Regions from separate parts of the Bradyrhizobium sp. USDA 4369 genome, predicted to be linked through region 2. Evidence: riboswitches for the same ligand, from Rfam matches in the RefSeq annotation. Region 2 holds a riboswitch; the other holds the start of a gene.
The links. Region 2 has a riboswitch for cobalamin ahead of ACVIJ6_RS34515 (HupE/UreJ family protein). Riboswitches for the same ligand answer to the same signal wherever they lie in the genome.
Positions count from the first base shown of each region.

Region 1: linked by a shared signal. The riboswitch ahead of ACVIJ6_RS20465 (TonB-dependent receptor plug domain-containing protein) and the one ahead of ACVIJ6_RS34515 (HupE/UreJ family protein) in region 2 are both predicted to bind cobalamin.

Region 1 covers NZ_JBSRYH010000001.1:4,558,530-4,562,767, forward strand. The annotation lists partial or broken gene ACVIJ6_RS20460 (hypothetical protein) at 1-13, shown strand, start outside; gene ACVIJ6_RS20465 (TonB-dependent receptor plug domain-containing protein) at 26-2,068, opposite strand; cobalamin riboswitch at 2,179-2,395, opposite strand; gene ACVIJ6_RS20470 (DUF2336 domain-containing protein) at 2,494-3,606, opposite strand; gene ACVIJ6_RS20475 (hypothetical protein) at 3,971-4,093, opposite strand; gene ACVIJ6_RS20480 (SDR family oxidoreductase) at 4,142-4,238, shown strand, end outside.
Region 2 covers NZ_JBSRYH010000001.1:7,585,401-7,589,638, reverse strand. The annotation lists gene ACVIJ6_RS34530 (cobyric acid synthase) at 1-512, opposite strand, end outside; gene cobO (cob(I)yrinic acid a,c-diamide adenosyltransferase) at 516-1,124, opposite strand; gene cobU (bifunctional adenosylcobinamide kinase/adenosylcobinamide-phosphate guanylyltransferase) at 1,166-1,702, opposite strand; cobalamin riboswitch at 1,738-1,930, shown strand; gene ACVIJ6_RS34515 (HupE/UreJ family protein) at 2,049-2,681, shown strand; gene ACVIJ6_RS34510 (DUF1636 domain-containing protein) at 2,685-3,080, shown strand; gene cobW (cobalamin biosynthesis protein CobW) at 3,098-4,135, shown strand; gene cobN (cobaltochelatase subunit CobN) at 4,145-4,238, shown strand, end outside.

The DNA.
Region 1 (4,238 bases), 3.0 Mb from region 2:
CGCAAAGAGCAGTGTGTTGGCATCGTCACTGCAACCCCGAGGTGGCCATCCGGATGCCGCCGAACATGCCGAAGCCGGGCGCCAGGAAGCCGGTCGGGTTCTGGTAATGGCGGTTGAACAGATTATCGATCCGGGCGAACAGCTTGACCTGGTCCGAGAGTGCGTAGTCGCCGCGCAGATTCACCAGCGTATAGCCGGGCGCGACGATGCCGGTGGTCGTGCCGTCGCGGCTGACATCGAGCCAGTCGCCGACGCGCAGCAGGGTGGCCGACAGCGTCAGCGCATCGACCGGCAGCCATGTGGCGGTGGCGCTCCATTTCTCTCTCGGCTGGCGCAACAGCTGCTGACCGGTGCTCGCGTCGACCGCGCGGGTGAACGTGTAGTCTGCGCGGAGCGAGATGCGATCGGTCAGTTTCGCCGCGACGAAGCTCTCGGTGCCTTCGGTGGTGGCGAAGCCGATATTGGCGAAGGAGGTGGCGTTCGCGTTGAAACTGATCAGGTTGGTGATGTCGTTGTGGAAGTAGGTCGCGCCGAAGCGCAACCGGTCCTCGAACAGCGGCTGCTCGAAGCCGGCATCGTAGCCGATGCTCGCCTCCGGCTTCAGGTTCGGATTGGCGAAGAAATTGAAGGCCGGAAAATTCTGATACAACTGGCTCAAGGTCGGCACCTTGAAACCGGTGCCATAGCTCGCCTTCAGCCGGGTCTCGGTCCCCGGCAGGATCACCGCCGGCGCGATCCGGTAGGTGCCGTGGCCGCCGAACCGATCGTCGACGTCGTCGCGCAGGCTCGCGACCACGAACCAGCGCTTGGCGAATTCGGTCTGCAGCTCGACGAAGCCGGCCTTGTTGCCGTTCTCGGCCAGGACGTCGGCCGCCTTCAGCCGCTCGGCCTGCTGCTCCACGCCGACCACAAGATGATTGCGCGGGGAGAGTTCGGCCACTGCGCGCCAGTCATATTTGATGCGCTCGCCGGTGGCGATGGTAGGCGCCGGATTGCCGGGCGCCAGATCGTAAGACCAGTTGTTGACGTAGTTCACGCCGAAATGGTTGCGGATGCGGCCGCCGAGCAGCGACCAGACGGCTTCCTCGCGGGTCGTCAACTGGCGGTCGGTGTGATGGCTTTGGGTTGCATTCGGAAAGCTCGGAGATCCGCTGTCCCCGGTGAACAGCAGGCTCGCGTCGGTGTGGCGAACCAGCGCGTTCAGCGTCCAAGCCTCGTTCAGGTCGACGCCGAGCCTGGTCGACGCCGTGACGTTGTCATAGGCGTTGCCGATCGCCTTCCGTCCTGGCGGCAGCAATTGCCAGGGCGTCACCGGCACATCGCCGGCGTGAAGGTGCGCAATGTTGAACGCGTAGTTGAATTGATCCTTTGAGCCGCTGAGTCCCGCGGTCTGGTTGAAACTCCGATACGCGCCGGTTTCGATCGAGCCGGTGGCCTGTGCCGGTCCGTCACCCTTGCGGGTGGTGATCGAGATCACGCCGCCGAGCGCATCCGCGCCATAGAGGCCGCTCTGCGGCCCGCGCAGCACCTCGAGCCGCTGGATGTCGGCGGTGAGCAGATGCTCAACATCGGGCGCGCCATTGCTGTTGGTGACGTTACCGACATCGACGCCGTCGATGACGAGCTTGGTATGGTTGGCGCTGGTGCCGCGGGTGGAGACGGTGCTCTGCCCGCCTGGACCGCCGGCCTGCACGACGGTCAAGCCGGGGACCGTGCTCAGGATGTCCGGCAGGCTGCGGCCCTGCTGGGTGGCGATATCCTTGTCGGTCACCACGGTGATCGACGTGCCGGCCTCGGCGACCGGCGTGGCGATGCGCGACGGACTGACGGCGGCCGGCGTTGCCGGCCTCTGCGCTGATGCCGCGCTGCGGGCTTGAGATCCGCCGGCGACGACCGGTTTCCGGGCGCCCGGTTTGTGTGGCGGGTCGACCTCGACGGGCGGCAGCAGATGCGGGGAGGCGGATTGCTGCGCGGCTGCAGAAAACGCACCGAGCAGCGCAATCGACGTGACCACACAGGACGAGGACAGGACGGCGCGGCAGCGCCGGGCATGGGAAACAGGAGACACGTGGACCTCGGCATCACGTCAGTGGCACGTCACCGCGAACGAGGTGCCACGCAGGTCGTTGCCGGCCGGCCTGAAAACGATGCCAACACCATCCGGACCGATATCCTTGCGTGTGACCAGCGCTGACGGCGTGTGCCCTGGCTCGCGTGTCATAACCGCCATGACGTCGTTACGGGACCAGGATTTCCGAGTGGCCTATGACGCGTCATTTGCCGCCTGCACGACCGAGGGCAGCTGCGCCTTCGATCATCTCCCTTGCGAGACGCGTCCGGCGCCGCATTCCTTTTTGAGCCCCGGTTATGGGGCACCGTCGTCATCACAGTAGGTGTGCGGGTGTGGCCGAGTCAATCACGGCGTCGCGATCTCCCGGCGATAGGCCGGTATCGCGTAATTCCGTCCCGCGAAATCGGCAAGGTCGCTCTGGCTTACTTCTCGACCTTGTTGTGCACCATCCAGAACCGCAGCGTGCGCTGCGCGGTGTCCAGCGACAGCCGGGTGTAATCGCGCTCCGCCAGCTTGAGCGTCTCGCTGTCGATGGCGTGCTTGATCGGGCGGTGAGTCAGGATCTTGGCGACGGCGGACCAGGTCACCCCGGCCGCCCGGCAGGGGATCAGCACGATGTCGGTGCGCGGGCCTTCCAGCACCTTGGCCATCATCTCGGTCGGCACGTTGTTGAGCAGGCCGAGCGCGGCCGCCACCTCGCCGAAGCGGCGGGTCTCGGCGAAGAAGGCAATGGCGGTGTCGTTGAGCTCGTTCAGCCCCTTCATGCGCTTGACGGCCTCTTCGGCCAGCGTGAAGTCGCGCCCGACCAGGCCGCCATCGCTGCGCGCGACGTCGCTGATGGTCTTCAGGACCTTCTTGATCTCCTTCTGCAGCGCCGGCGGGGCGGAGGCCATCAACTTGGTGCGCACCGCATCGGTGGCGCGGCGCAGCAGGTCGCGCAAATGCTTGTTCGGCAGGTCGACGCGCAGCCCGATGATCTCGGTCAGTTCGTCGTCGTCCTCGGCATGCGCCATCATCCCGGAATAGCCGGTCTCCGAGAAACGGGCGGTCTGGTTGTTGGCGAGCTTGCGGATGACTCGACGTTCGCCGCGGTCGACGATGATGTCGGTGACGGCCTCGGTCAGATGCGGGCGGCTCGAGATCGCCATCAGGTGGTCCTGGCCCTTGGTCGATGCGACCTCGACCAAGGTATGCTCGGACAGCCGGGTCGAGTGCATCAGCACGCTTTCGGCGACCGAAATCTCGTCGTCACGGGCGAGGCGCTGGATGACGTCGACCGGCGCGTAATCGACCGGCGCCAGGTGCTTGCTGAGCTCGGCCCGCGCCCGCGTCTCGACGCGGGACACCAGCATGCACAGCACATTGTCGAACACTTTGATCTGCTCCTCGCTGAGGCGTTCGCCATCATGCAGGAACAGGTTGGTGACCTGGCGGAGCGTGTGGACGCGCTTCTCGGAGGAGCCGCCGCGAACCGCGTCCTCGAGTTCGGAGATGATAGAATGTTCTGAATCTGGAAGCTGTTCTGGCTGAGACACGGTCACGCTCGTCTGGTCCGGAATTGCCGCAGCGGCTGCGCTTCTGCTCCGCTGCGGGCTCGGCACCGCGCAGCTTTCCGTATCGGCGATAACAATGTGTTAGGGGCCAGGAGCGTAGTACTCCGGAGAAACACGGATACGGAAAATTAAGACGAAGCGGCTAGCGCTGCTAAACAGGTGCCGACTGGCGCCGCCGCAGCGCTGCATCGGACGATCGGTCACGCTCATCACGATCGGCAAAAGAGCTCCGGGTAGAGTTGGAAAGGTTAATGATCTCATAAGGTCAGAGACGTTTCTTCATCTCGATTGTCCGGCCTCGTTCAGCTCACCTCAGCGGTCATCCGCTCAAGGATCGAATTCTAAATCACATTCTTGCGGCGGTCAGGGAAGACACCGACGAGACGATCTCCGATGTCATCGGCCCGAACGGCCGCCGGAAGCGCGGCTTGCTGTCGCGCGCGTTCGCTGCTGAAAACAGCACCAGCATGAGGCTGCATCTCATGCGATAATCATCCGGCAAATCGTTGAGGTCGCCATGAAATCCGTCGTCGTCACCGGCGCATCCACGGGCATCGGTTTCGCCTGTTCAAAGCTTCTGCTCACACGCGGCTTTCGAGTCTTCGGGAGTGTTC
Region 2 (4,238 bases):
CCGCCGCGATCGATGTCACCGATCAGCACCACGGGAATCTGTGTTGCCCGCGCAAAGCCCATATTGGCGATGTCGCCGGCACGCAGGTTGATCTCCGACGCCGAGCCCGCGCCTTCCACCAGCGCGATGTCGGTATCGGCGACCAGCTGATGAAAGCTATCAAGCACGGCCTTCATCAACTGCGGCTTCATGGCCTGATAGGCGGACGCCTTGGCATTGCCGATCACGCGGCCCTGGACCACGACCTGCGAGCCGATCTCGCTCTGCGGCTTCAAGAGCACCGGGTTCATGTGCACCGTCATCGGCCGCCGCGACGCGCGCGCCTGCAGCGCCTGGGCGCGGCCGATCTCGCCGCCATCGGCGGTGACGGCGGCATTGTTCGACATGTTCTGCGGCTTGAACGGCGCCACCTTCAGCCCGCGCGAGGTCAGCGCCCGCGCGAGCCCGGCGACGATCAGAGACTTGCCGACGTCGGAGCCGGTGCCCTGGAACATGATGGCGCGTGCGGGCATGGACTAGTACTCGATGCCTTCCTGCGCCTTCACGCCGGCCGCGAAGTGATGCTTGACGAGGTTCATCTCGGTGACGAGATCGGCGGCCTCGATCAGCTCCGGCTTGGCGTTGCGGCCGGTGATGACGACGTGCAGATCGGGCCGGCGCCCGGCCAGCGTTGCGACCACGTCGCCGATCGGCAGATGGTCATAGCGCAAGGCGATGTTGAGCTCGTCGAGGATCAGCAGCCGGATTGACGGATCGGCCATCAGCTCCTTCGCCTTGCCCCAGGCACGCTCGGCCGCGGCGACGTCGCGCGCGCGATCCTGCGTCTCCCAGGTGAAGCCTTCGCCAAGCGTGTGCCACGACACCTGATCGCCGAAGCGTTCGATCGCCTTGCGCTCCCCGGTCTCCCACGCGCCCTTGCCGAACTGCACGACGCCGACGCGAAAGCCGCGGCCCAGCGCGCGCAGCATCAGGCCCCAGGCTGCGGTCGACTTGCCCTTGCCTTTGCCGGTGTGGACGATCAGCAGGCCCTTCTCGACGGTCTTCGACGCCACCTCAGCATCCTGAACCGCCTTGCGATTTTCCATCTTGGCCTTGTGGCGGGCATCCTCGGCGCTCTCGGTCATCGGCAAATCCCTTTCATGTCCAAGTCCGGTCTAAGCCCGGTTCATTTCAAGATCAGTGGCAGTCCCGCCGCCATCAGAATCACCCGATCGGCCGCCGCTGCGACGTCCTGGTTCAGCCGCCCCTGCGCGTCGCGGAATGCGCGCGCCAGCGCATTGTCCGGGACGATGCCGAGACCGACCTCATTGGAGACGACCACGATCGGACCGGACGCTGCAGCGAGCGCATCGATGAGATCGGCGCAGCAAGCCGCGACATCCATCTCGGCGAGCATCACATTGCTGAGCCAGAGTGTCAGGCAGTCGATCAGCAGCGGCATGCGCGAGCCGGAATGGCCGCGGACCACAGCGGGGAGATCATGGGTGGTCTCCCGCGTCTGCCATCCCGCCACGCGCCGCGCCTTGTGCTGCGCGATGCGCGCGGTCATCTCATCGTCGAAGGCCTGCGCGGTCGCAACATAGATCCAGGGCGGCGGATTCGTCGTCACCAGCGCCTCAGCATGGCGGCTCTTGCCCGAGCGCGCGCCGCCGAGCACCAAGGTCAGGCGCGGCTGGGCGGGGGGCGGCGGGGCAGGGTCCATGGGGACGATTCCGATTGACGGGCTTTGGCGCGACCCGTATCTAACAGGATGACGGTTCTCCGAAAGGAGAGATTTAGGGAACACGGTGCGGGTTCTGAACCCAAGGCCGTGGCTGCCCCCGCAACTGTAATCGGCGAGTGTGAGGCCAAGACACCACTGGGAAACCGGGAAGGTGGTTTCACGCAGCGACCCGAGAGCCAGGAGACCTGCCGTCGACATTGCTGTTGGCCGACCCGTCGCGCGGGGAGTCGCGATGCTGGTTTGATCCCGCCGGGATGGGCGGGGTGCCGTCGGATGCAGCGCATCGTCCGGCCCTCTGGGGAGCCGGCAAGCGACGGAGATGGCCATGAAGTTCAACCGCACTGCGTCCTTAGCGCTCGCGAGCCTTGTCCTGCTCGCAGCCGAGCCCGCCTTTGCCCATCACATGATGGGCGGCAAGCTGCCGCAGACCTTCGCGCAAGGTCTGTTGTCCGGTCTCGGTCATCCCGTCATCGGGCTCGATCATCTGGCGGCCATCGTGGGCGCCGGCATCGTTGCGGCGCTGCTCGGGCGCGGCTTTGCACCGGTGCTCGCCTTCACCACCGCAATGATCGCTGGCGTCGGTCTGCATCTGGCCAAGGCCAACATTCCGGCCGCCGAGCTGCTGGTCGGTCTTTCCACCGCGGTGGTCGGCCTCCTGGTCGTGATGCGCGGCCAATTCGGCGTGCTGCCCGTCGCGGCTCTGTTTGCTCTGACCGGCCTCGTGCACGGCTATGCGCTGGGTGAGTCGATCGTCGGCGCCGAAAACACCCCGCTCCGGGCCTATTTCGCCGGCCTGCTCGTGATCCAGACCCTGATCGCGGCGGGAGCATTCCTGGGCACGAAGGCGCTGTCCGCGAAGGCCGACACGCTTGAGCCAATCGCGCTGCGCGTCGCGGGCGCCGCCATCGTTCTGGTGGGCGGTGTCGCGGCGGCGACGGCGGCCGGCGTGATCGGCTGATTGATGACCGCATCAGAGCTTGGGCAGACGACGCTGTTCGTCTGCATCACTTGCCGCGCGCAGGGCGTGGACAGTGCGTCGGCTGACCAGCCGCGGGCTGGAGCGCGTCTGCTCGCCTCGATCGAGGCCGCGCCTGCAGAGCAGCGCGCCGGTGTCGCCGTGGTCGGCGTCGAGTGCCTGTCGAACTGCAACCGTGCCTGCACCGTTGCAGTGACTGCGCCCGGCAAATGGACCTATGTGCTCGGCGCACTCGATCCCGACATTCATGCGCAGGATGTGCTGACGTTCGCTCAGCTGCATCAGCGTCACGAGGCCGGTCTGCCGGCCTGGCGCGAGCGTCCGGAATACATCCGCAAGAACACCGTTGCGCGGGTGCCCGCGCTGTCGTTGCCGCGCTGAAGACGAGAGCTCTCGCCATGACCAAGTCCTACGCCAAGACGCCTTGCACCATCGTCACCGGTTTCCTTGGCGCAGGGAAGACCACGCTGGTGCGCAACCTGATCGAGACGGCGAATGGCCGAAGGCTCGCGATCATCGTCAACGAGTTCGGCGATGTCGGCATCGATGGCGATATCCTGAAAGGGTGCGGCGTGCCGGACTGTCCGGAGGATCGCATCGTCGAGCTGTCCAACGGATGCCTGTGCTGTACGGTCGCGGATGATTTCGTGCCGGCGCTCAAGAGCCTTCTCGACCAGAAGGAGCCGCCCGAGCATATCGTGATCGAGACCTCGGGCCTCGCACTGCCGAAGCCGCTGGTGCAGGCCTTCAACTGGCCGGAGATTGCGACGCGTGTGACCGTCGATGGCGTGGTCGCTGTCGTCGATGGCCCTGCCGTCGCCGCCGGCCGCTTCGCCGATGATCCGGAGGCCTTGGCCGCGCAGCGCGCGGCCGACGATTCGCTCGATCACGACAACCCGCTCGAGGAGGTCTATGAGGATCAGCTGCTCTGCGCCGACCTCGTCGTGATGAACAAGAGCGATCTGTTGAGCGAGCAGCAGCGCAAGGATGTCGCGGCCGAGATCGCTGCGAAGGTGCAACGCGCCGTCAAGGTGATCGCGACCGAGCATGGCAGGCTGTCCGCGTCCGTTCTGCTCGGACTCGGCGCCGCGGCGGAGCAGGACCTCGCCGCGCGCCCCTCGCATCACGACAACGAGGCCGAGCACGATCATGACGATTTCGAGAGTTTCGTGCTGGACGTGCCCGCGCAGATTTCGCCGGACGCGCTCGTCGATCGCATTGCCGCGGCCGTCGATGCGCATGACGTGCTGCGCGTGAAGGGATTCGTGGAAGTGGCCGGCAAGCCGCTGCGCCTGCTGGTGCAGGCCGTCGGCAACCGCATCCAGCACCAGTTCGAGCGTCCGTGGCGGGCGGGGGAGACGCGGCGGGGCCGGCTGGTGGTGATCGGCGAGCGTGGCCTCGATGCGGCTGCGATCCAGAGCCTGATCACGGGATAGGCGAGGGCGATGCATCTCCTGGCGACATCCGGCGCTGATCTCGACGACCTCGAACAGGCCGTCGATCTCGCGCAGTCGCCGGCCGAGATCGTGGTGCTGTCGT